DNA from 2 places in the Geobacillus sp. YF-1 genome. Region 2 is predicted to be linked to the other one. Evidence: riboswitches for the same ligand, from Rfam matches in the RefSeq annotation. Region 2 holds a riboswitch; the other holds the start of a gene.
What was found. A riboswitch is a leader RNA that binds a small molecule or an ion and turns the genes downstream of it on or off. The one in region 2 is predicted to bind cobalamin.

Region 1 (4,680 bases), 860 kb from region 2:
CAAGGCGGCCGCACGTTTTTCGCTTCGGAGAAGAAAAGCCTTTTGCTTGCGCTTGGGGAGGAAACGGTAGATCATGAATCGCTCCAGCATTATTTAACCTTCCAATACGTCCCCGAACCATCGACGATGTCGGCCGGTATTTCGAAGTTGGAGCCGGGGCATTATATCAAGAAACGAGTCGGTGAACCGCTCACGATTCATCGCTATTGGAAGCCGTTTTTCCGCCCTGTTCGCCAGTCGGAGGAGGAATTGGTTGAGAACATCCGCACGGCGTTGGTTGATTCGGTCCGTGTCCATATGCGCAGCGATGTGCCGGTCGGGGCGTTTTTGTCGGGCGGCATTGATTCCTCGTTTATCGTGGCGATCGCCAAACAGTTTCATCCGGATTTAAAGACGTTTTCGGTCGGGTTTGAGCGGCAAGGGTTCAGCGAAATCGATGTGGCCAAGGAGACGGCTGAGAAGCTGGGCGTAGACAATATCAGCTATGTCATTTCGCCGCAGGAGTATATGGACGAGCTGCCGAAAATTATGTGGCATATGGATGATCCGTTGGCGGATCCGGCTGCGGTGCCGCTGTATTTTGTCGCCCGTGAAGCGAGAAAGCATGTTACTGTGGTGCTTTCCGGCGAGGGGGCGGACGAGCTGTTTGGCGGCTATAACATTTATCGTGAACCAGAGTCGTTGCGGTGGTTGGAGCGGATGCCGGGAGCGGTGAAGAGCGTGCTGCGCTTCATCGCCAAGTGGCTTCCCGACGGGGTGAAAGGGAAGAGCTTTTTAGAGCGCGGCACGACCCCGCTTGAAAAACGGTATATCGGGAACGCCAAAATATACAGTGAAGCGGAAAAGGCGGCCTTGCTCAAAACGTATGAAAAAGGCCGTGAGTATACAACGGTGACCGCGCCGCTCTATCAAGAAACCGTTCATTATCCGCCGGTCAACCGGATGCAGTACATTGATCTCCATACATGGCTGAGAGGCGATATTTTAGTTAAGGCCGATAAAATGACGATGGCGCATTCGCTTGAGTTGCGGGTGCCGTTTTTGGACAAAGCGGTGTTTGCAGCAGCTGCTACGATCGCTCCGGAGATGAAAACCGCCAACGGCACGACGAAATATATTTTGCGCAAAGCGGCCGAAGGCATCGTGCCGGATCATGTATTAAACCGAAAAAAATTAGGATTTCCTGTGCCGATTCGTCATTGGTTGAGAAACGAAATGTATGATTGGGCGAAACAGCTTATTCACGACAGCGAAACGGACCACTTGTTCCATAAAGACGTGCTGTATCGCTTGCTCGATGAGCATGCGCAGCAGAAAGCGGACCATAGCCGCAAGCTGTGGACGGTGTTGGCGTTTATGATTTGGCATCAAGTGTATGTAGAGCGAGCCTATGATTTTGTTTCATCTGGACAAAAGGAAAAGCCGCTGGCGCCTGCTTTTGAGGCGTAAGGGGGAACAGGACGAGGCGTCCCGGAATTCGGCCGGGGCGTCTGTCTGTTTTGGCCCGAAAACTATAAGGGGCGGTGATTGACTCGCGCAACTGCTTCTCGGAATCGTTTCTCCAATAGAAAAGTCTTGCAACACTGCACACTTTTATTCATTGACCAAAGGAAACCAATGTTTTTCAACGGCCTTCTAAGGATTGATTGAGAAAATCTCGCTTGTCCCTTGCAATTCTTGTTGTTTTAGTATATGCTTGTTCCATCAGGATGATCATCCACTATATATTGATTTATTTGCTTTTTCAAACAACTATATATCGTTGTGCCAAGCAATGGTGTCCATCAGGACTTAATAGGGAATCCGGTGTGAATCCGGAACTGCCCCCGCAACTGTATGTGCGGACGAAATGGGATGGCCACTGGCGGCAAGAGCCATTTAGCGCCGCTGGGAAGGACCCAAAGTAGGACGATGCACGAGTCAGGAGACCTGCCTTGCTTGGAACGTTTCATGTTCTTCGGGGTGTGAGAAGATGAAACGATAGGGGAAAAGAAAAAGGGAGTTCGTCTGCCTTTTTCCGTCTGTCGTTTCATCCGCTCGCCTGCCCGAGCGGATTTTTTTATGGAGGAGAGGGGAAACGAATGACAGTGTCGACGAAATCAATTGTTGTCGATGATCAAGGAAAAGAGAAATCATTTTCGCGCGAGGAGTTTGCTAGGTTGGTGGAGCAGGCGGCGGCCGACTTTGTCCGTCTGTCGCTCGAGGAATATGAAGAACGTGTATGGCAGCTTCTCAGCCGAAAAGAGATGGTCACCTTCCGGCAGCTATATCAAACCGCCATTTTGGAAGGGCTGTCGTATATTAGTGAGGAGGAGCCGGAATGGACGTTTGTGTGCGCCCGCCTGTATTTGCAACAACTGTACCGCGAGGCAGCACGGCAGCGCGGGTACGAGGAGCGCAAGCGGTATGGCGATTTCTACTCGCTCCTTGTTGCGCTGACGGAACAAGGAGTATATCATCCGCTGCTGCTTGAACGTTATACGAAAGAAGAAATTGAGTCCATCGGTGCGTTTCTTGATCCGGAGAAGGACAAGTTGTTTACGTACATAGGGTTGCGCACGCTTGCGGATCGGTATTTGGCCCGCGATTATGAGCGGCGGTTGTATGAGTTGCCGCAGGAGCGATTTTTGATTATCGCCATGACGCTTATGGCCAATGAACCACAGCAGCGGCGGCTTGAGTTGGTGAAGGAAGCGTATTGGGCGTTAAGCAACCTATACATGACCGTGGCGACGCCGACGCTTGCCAACGCCGGGAAGTCATACGGCCAGCTGTCGAGCTGCTTTGTCGACACGGTCGATGACAGTTTGCAAGGGATTTACGACAGCAACACCGACATCGCCAATTTATCGAAATCGGGCGGCGGCATTGGGGTCTATTTAGGGAAAATCCGGTCGCGCGGCAGCGACATTAAAGGATTCAAAGGGGTCTCCTCCGGCGTCATCCCGTGGATGAAGCAGCTGAACAACACAGCGGTGAGCGTCGATCAGCTTGGGCAGCGAAAGGGAGCTATTTCCGTCTATTTGGATGTGTGGCATAAAGATATTTTTGCGTTTCTCGATGCGCGGCTCAACAACGGCGACGAACGGCTGCGGACGCATGACTTGTTCACCGGCGTTTGCATCCCTGATTTGTTCATGGAAATGGTCGAACAGCGCGGCGACTGGTATTTGTTTGATCCGCATGAAGTGCGGACGGTGATGGGATTTAGTTTGGAAGACTTTTATGATGAGGAAAAAGGGAAGGGCAGCTTTCGGGAGAAATATTGGCAATGCGTCAACGAACCGAGGCTGTCGAAAGAAAAAGTGCCGGCGATCGAAGTGATGAAAAGCATTATGCGCAGCCAGCTCGAGTCGGGGACGCCGTTTATGTTTTACCGCGATGAAGTGAACCGACAAAATCCGAATCGCCATCTCGGGATGATTTACTGCAGCAACCTTTGCACGGAAATCGCGCAAAACCAAAGCCCGACGGTGATGAAGCGGCAATATGTGAAAGACGGAGTGATTGTGATCGAAAAAATCCCGGGCGATTTTGTCGTCTGCAATTTATCGTCGATCAACTTGGCGCGTGCGGTGACCGATGGGGTGTTGGGGCGGCTCATCCCGATTCAAATGCGGATGCTTGATAATGTCATTGATTTAAATCACATTCCGGTGCTGCAGGCCGGTTTGACGAACGAAAAATACCGCGCTGTCGGGCTTGGCACTTTTGGCTGGCATCATTTGCTGGCGTTAAAAGGCATTCGCTGGGAGTCAGAGGAAGCGGTCCGCTACGCCGATGAACTGTATGAAACGATCGCGTATTTGGCGATTCAAGCGAGCATGGAGCTCGCCAAAGAAAAAGGGAGCTACCCGGCGTTTGCCGGATCGGATTGGCAGACGGGCGCTTATTTCGAACGGCGCGGCTACCAAAGCCACGGCGAGCTCGATTGGGACCGACTCAAGAGCAATGTGGCCCGCTACGGGGTGCGCAACGGCTATATCATGGCCATTGCGCCCAACGCCTCGACGTCGATCATCGCCGGCAGCACGGCGAGCATCGATCCGATTTTCTTAAAAGTGTATGCCGAGGAAAAGAAAGATTATAAAATTCCTGTGACCGTGCCGGATCTAAACGAACAGACGACATGGTATTACAAATCGGCGTACCATATCGACCAACGTTGGAGCATCAAGCAAAACGCCGCGCGCCAGCGCCATGTCGACCAAGCCATCTCGTTTAACTTCTACGTCATGAATACGATCAAGGCAAAGGAGCTGCTCGATTTGCATTTGACAGCGTGGAAGTCGGGGTTGAAAACGACGTATTACGTGCGTTCGACATCGGGGACGATCGAAGAGTGCGATTCGTGCGCGAGCTGACCGGGGCCAAAAGAGGCTCACTTCCTTGTGCCAGAGAGGCGTAGGCGGTTGGCCGCGCGCACGATACTTATATAAACTGCAACTTGGTTTTCCATGGCATTGTTGCTCTTCTTGTCACCGTGCCAGCTTGTCAGGTGATCAAGATGGGACATGGAGATCAGAAATTCTTTTATAGAAAACGAAAGGGAGGAATGGACGATGACGATCGGCTTAGTCAAACGGCCCATTATGGATCCGGAGGCGCCGAACCGTTCGACGGGCATCATCAACGGCCGCTGCTCGAATGTGTTGAATTGGGATGATCTCGCCTATCCGT
Region 2 (4,680 bases):
CGGCGCAATCAGCTGATGTTCCGGATTTTGAAAAACGAGGCTGACTTCACGCCGCCAGCGCCGCCAATCGGCCCCGCGCTCATACATGTTGCTCCCTTTCCAATACAGCGCGCCCGACCGGGCCCGCAGCAATCCGTTCAGATGAAGAAACAGCGTCGTTTTGCCGCAGCCGTTTGCGCCGATGAGCGCGCATTTTTTTCCTGCTGGAATTTCCCAATCAACCCCGTTGAGCACATCGCGCGAGGAATCGTAAGCATAGCGCACTTGTTCCATCCGTAGCAGCACCTTTTTCACCCTTTCCACCAAACCATGCCGAGCAGCAGCCCGATTAACGCGGCGCCGGCCGCCATATCAATGGTATGTGGTTTTGTGTCCAACGGCTGATGTCGATAGACAAACGAGTCGATTCCTCCGCGAGCGGTAAGCGCACACCCGAGCGCTTCGTACGATTGCCCGGCCTTCAGCCACAATTGGTACATGAGCATCCCCCCATGCCGCCAATGTGTTCCCCCGTTGCGGGCGCGCAACGCCAGCCACAGCTCAGCCGCCGCCTGCTCAAGCAAAAAGATGAAGCGGTACATCAAAAAACAAAGCTCAATGACCGCCGCCGGAAGACGGCAACGCCGCAGGACGGCAAACCATTCCGGCGCCGGCGTAGTGATCAAAAGGAAAAACAAACAAGACCACGCCGCCAACGAGCGCACGGCCAATTCAGCGGCCGGCCGCAGCTGGCTATAGGAAATAGACAAATGAAAGGGAAGGGAAATAGAAATGATCATGGTCAATAAGCTGACTCCTAAAAAAACTGAAGCGGCGGCCATTGCTTTTCCATACAGCGAAAGCGGTACACCGGCGCGACCGATGATCCAATACGTCATCCCCGCCATAATGAGCAGCTGTTCGCGCCAGCTGCTTATCATCCCAAGCACCAACAAAATCAGCGCCATCGCCAGCTTCCATTCCGCTCGCCACGTTCGCAGCCGATTGTCGTAGGCGAACCGATCAAACTCGCGAATCATGCCCGTTCTTCCGTTCCGACCGCCCTTTATACAGGCCGATCACGTAGCCGATGACACCGGCGCCAAGGGCGGCTTGCAGCGAAAACAGCAGCGTTTCCACTTCGCCGCCCGGCGGGGTGAAAATCGATTCAAACCACGGCCGGTAATGCGGAGCGAGCGTTTGAATCGCCCGTTCCGCCTGGTCATCGGTGCCGCCAAATTCCGAGCCGCGCGCCCACCAAAGCGGAAGAAGGATCAACACCAAGGCGAAAGCGAACAGCCACCGGTTTTTCTTCATCGAATCACGCCCCCTTTTCCCGTTCAAATAGCGGAGAAGCTTGGTATGAAGCGAGCCAGTTCCAGACCATCACCGTCAAAATGCCTTCCGTCACCGCCAGCGGCACTTGAGTGATGGCAAAAATGCCGGCAAATTTTAAAAACGAAGCGAGCACGCCGCCATCCGGCGCTGGAAACGCGACTGCCAATTGAACGGATGTAGTGACATAGGTCGCCAAATCTGACAAACAGGCAGCTAAAAACAGCGCCACCCGATGTGAAACAAGACCGCGCCGGTGCAGCTGATACACACTAAACGCAACCAGCGGCCCAACGACCGCCATCGACAAAGCGTTCGCCCCCAATGTCGTCAATCCGCCATGAGCAAGCAGCAACGCTTGGAACAGAAGAACTAGCGTGCCGATGACAACCATCACCCACGGCCCAAACAACGCGGCCCCGAAGCCGATGCCGGTCGGGTGGGAACTGCTGCCGGTGACGGACGGAATTTTCAGCGCTGACAGCACGAACGTAAACGCCCCAGCCAAGGCCATGAGCAGCTTTTGTTCCGGATGCTCTTTCAGCGTGCGGACGAGACGACGTAAACCCAACAAGAAAAACGGAAGAAACAATCCCCACCAAAACAGCGCCCATTTCGCTGGCAAAAATCCTTCCATAATGTGCATGGCGTACGCGTCTTGTTCATTCGTCAAGAAGAAGTAACTTGTCAATAGCGCCGCGATGACAAGCCAACGACTTGTTCGCATCATTATCGATTCGCCTCCTTCGGTTCATTGGCCGTTTTCCGCTTCCCAACCGGCGCCTCGCTTTCCCCTGCTGGCGCCCATTTGCATCCTGCCTCCTCATCAAACTCATACGTCGCCCATTCGCGAATCGGCGCCCCTTCACAAAGATGAATGCGCACCACCTCCCGCGCTTTTTCCGGCGTCATTTCTCGGTACCAGACGCCCTCCGGATAGACGATCATCACGCATGCATCCTGGCAGCGGCCGTTGCAGCGCGTTCGCGTCGTATGAACAAGATCGTCCAAACCAAGGCGGGCGATCTCTTCGCGCACCGCCAGCGTCACTTCCTCCCCGCCATGACGGAGGCACGTCCCGCCGTTGCAAATGAACAAATGATGCCTCATTCCCCGCAAATCCCACGTCGCCATCGAATCCCCCCTTTTGGCTAGAATGATAGAATTCAGATGCAGACAGACGAGCAGGTTTCAGGCAAAAGAAAAAGCACCTCTACAGCAGAGGTGCAGAAAAATGTATACAAAAAAGTCTTAAACGAACCAAACAGGCCTTATGCAGCCCTCATTCTCCCGCACGTCTGCCTATAGTCCCGTAGGCATCCGTCCGACCCAAACAAGGCAGGTCTCCTGACTTAGGATCATCGCTTGCGGCGCCTTCCCGAAGTTCTCTTCAGTGACTTGTTGCCGCAAGCTCCCCATCACAGTGGCGGGCACCGTGCCGGATTTTCACCGGACTTCCCTTTTCACCCGAGCCGGTTTGACGAGCTCAGGCACCTTGTGGGTTCTTCACCATATCTACACTGTCATGGAACAAGCATCCGTCTCCATCGTAGTACAAGCGGGACGCTGCCGTCAACCGTTTTTTGCCGACAAATCGTCGCGGGCCACGACGATGCCATCCGCATCGGCGTACACGTACGCTCCCGGTTCCCAACGGACACCGCCAAACTCGAGCACAACATCGCGGGCACCTTTTCCCTCTTTTTTGCTTTTCACCGGGCACGTGCCAATGGCCATGACGCCGATCGGCATCGCACCGATTTCTGCGGAATCGCGGATGCAGCCGTGGATGATGACGCCAGCGAGCCCCCTCTCGCAGGCGAGTTGCGCCAATCGGTCGCCGAATAACGCAACGCGGCGCGACCCTTTTCCGTCGACAACCAACACCGTCCCCGCTGGAACGGTCTCGAGCGCTTCGCGGACAAGCACGTTGTCCTCCCACACGTCAACCGTCGCAATCGGTCCGGAAAACATCTGTTTTCCGCCATATGATTGGAACGGCACCTCGCATACTTGCAGCTCGTCTAAAAATTGATCGCATAAATCGGCTGTTTTCATTGTCGCTCTCCCCTTTCCCTTTTTTGCATTCGCCGCCATTCGCCAAAGTCCTGCCGACTACGCTTTTTTGCGGCGCTGTTTATATTTGAAAAAAGCGGATGTGGAGTTTTGCTAAACTAGACGTTGAACGTATTGGCTCGTCCTCGCTGTCCGGCGAACGAAAAAATGGCCCCGCACGATCTGGCGCGCCTATGCGCCATGGGCGTAGACGGGATCTTTACCGACTATCCCGACCGCCCGGCTCGCATCGCCGCTTGCCGCCGGCCGCCCGACTATTGACTAGCCTTCAGAGAGAAGGCCGGAATTTTAGTTTACATAATATTATTATTGTTTAAAAACAAAATCGTTTCCATCTGATCCGATTCGGTGTATCCTTTATGAAAAAGGAGGCCGCCGCGCCAAGCGAGCCGAAGCGGCTGATGGAACGGATTCAAGAGCCGCAAACGGGGGAACCGGCAAAAAAGGACAGGACGCCATTGGTCCGCCCTTGCGCCAAGCGCCCCGCCCCCTATTTCCTCTGTTGCCTTCATTACCGCTTCGGAAACTGAAACGACAATTTCTTCTCGTTTTCATCCCACACAAGGACAGCGTCAAACGTTTTTCCGCCTTTTTTGAATCCTTTAATGACATTGGTTTTTCCTTTTGCCAGCAGCTTTTTCACATTGGCCGCCGAAATCGATTTGCCGAGAATGCGTTTGGCGATCGTAAACGAGCATTTTGTTTTCGCGTACTGGTCGCAGCCGTACAACGTTCCTTTGTCGATGACGGTCCCTCCGCAAAGCGGGCACGGCCCGAGCTTCTCACCGATCGTTTTTTTCGTTCTCGTCCGCTGGATCGAGGCGGTGTCGACCCCGTTGAAATTCCAAGCTGGGGCGGCGGCGATGGCGTCAGCGACCACTTTTTGCGCCAGCTTTTTCACCTGTTCCATAAACGCGGCGGGCGAGGCCGCTCCTTCGCCGATTTCGCTTAGGCGCTGCTCCCATTTCGCTGTCATTTCCGGCGAGGCGAGAATCGTGCCGCCGAGCGCCTCGATCAATACTTTCGCCTTGTCCGTCGGATAAACGAGGTTATTTTTTACTTCAATGTATTTTCGTTCCTTCAGCATCGTAATGATCGCCGCCCTTGTCGCTTCCGTGCCGAGCCCTTCCGTTTTGGCGAGCACTTTTTCCAGCTCCTCGTCGTCCAAAAATGTTCCCGCCGTTTTCATCAAGGTGATGAGTTCGCCTTCCGTATACCGTTTCGGCGGCTCGGTTTTCCCTTCTTTCACCTTGACAGCGGCCGCCTCCCCCGCTTCGCCCCGCTCGAGCG

Region 1: it holds a riboswitch for cobalamin, as region 2 does, so the genes downstream of both, ACTVIM_RS04565 (ribonucleoside-diphosphate reductase subunit alpha) here and ACTVIM_RS08885 ((2Fe-2S) ferredoxin domain-containing protein) in region 2, are expected to answer to the same signal.

What each region holds. Positions count from the first base shown of each region.
Region 1 is NZ_CP199850.1:899,310-903,989, forward strand. It holds gene asnB (asparagine synthase (glutamine-hydrolyzing)) at 1-1,449, shown strand, start outside; cobalamin riboswitch at 1,758-1,951, shown strand; gene ACTVIM_RS04565 (ribonucleoside-diphosphate reductase subunit alpha) at 2,082-4,364, shown strand; gene ACTVIM_RS04570 (ribonucleotide-diphosphate reductase subunit beta) at 4,563-4,680, shown strand, end outside.
Region 2 is NZ_CP199850.1:1,761,342-1,766,021, forward strand. It holds gene ACTVIM_RS08865 (energy-coupling factor ABC transporter ATP-binding protein) at 1-285, opposite strand, end outside; gene ACTVIM_RS08870 (energy-coupling factor transporter transmembrane component T family protein) at 291-1,019, opposite strand; gene ACTVIM_RS08875 (energy-coupling factor ABC transporter substrate-binding protein) at 1,003-1,296, opposite strand; gene ACTVIM_RS08880 (energy-coupling factor ABC transporter permease) at 1,301-2,041, opposite strand; gene ACTVIM_RS08885 ((2Fe-2S) ferredoxin domain-containing protein) at 2,044-2,448, opposite strand; cobalamin riboswitch at 2,635-2,827, opposite strand; gene rraA (ribonuclease E activity regulator RraA) at 2,887-3,372, opposite strand; partial or broken gene ACTVIM_RS08895 (glycerophosphodiester phosphodiesterase) at 3,544-3,651, shown strand; gene ACTVIM_RS08900 (DNA topoisomerase III) at 3,902-4,680, opposite strand, start outside.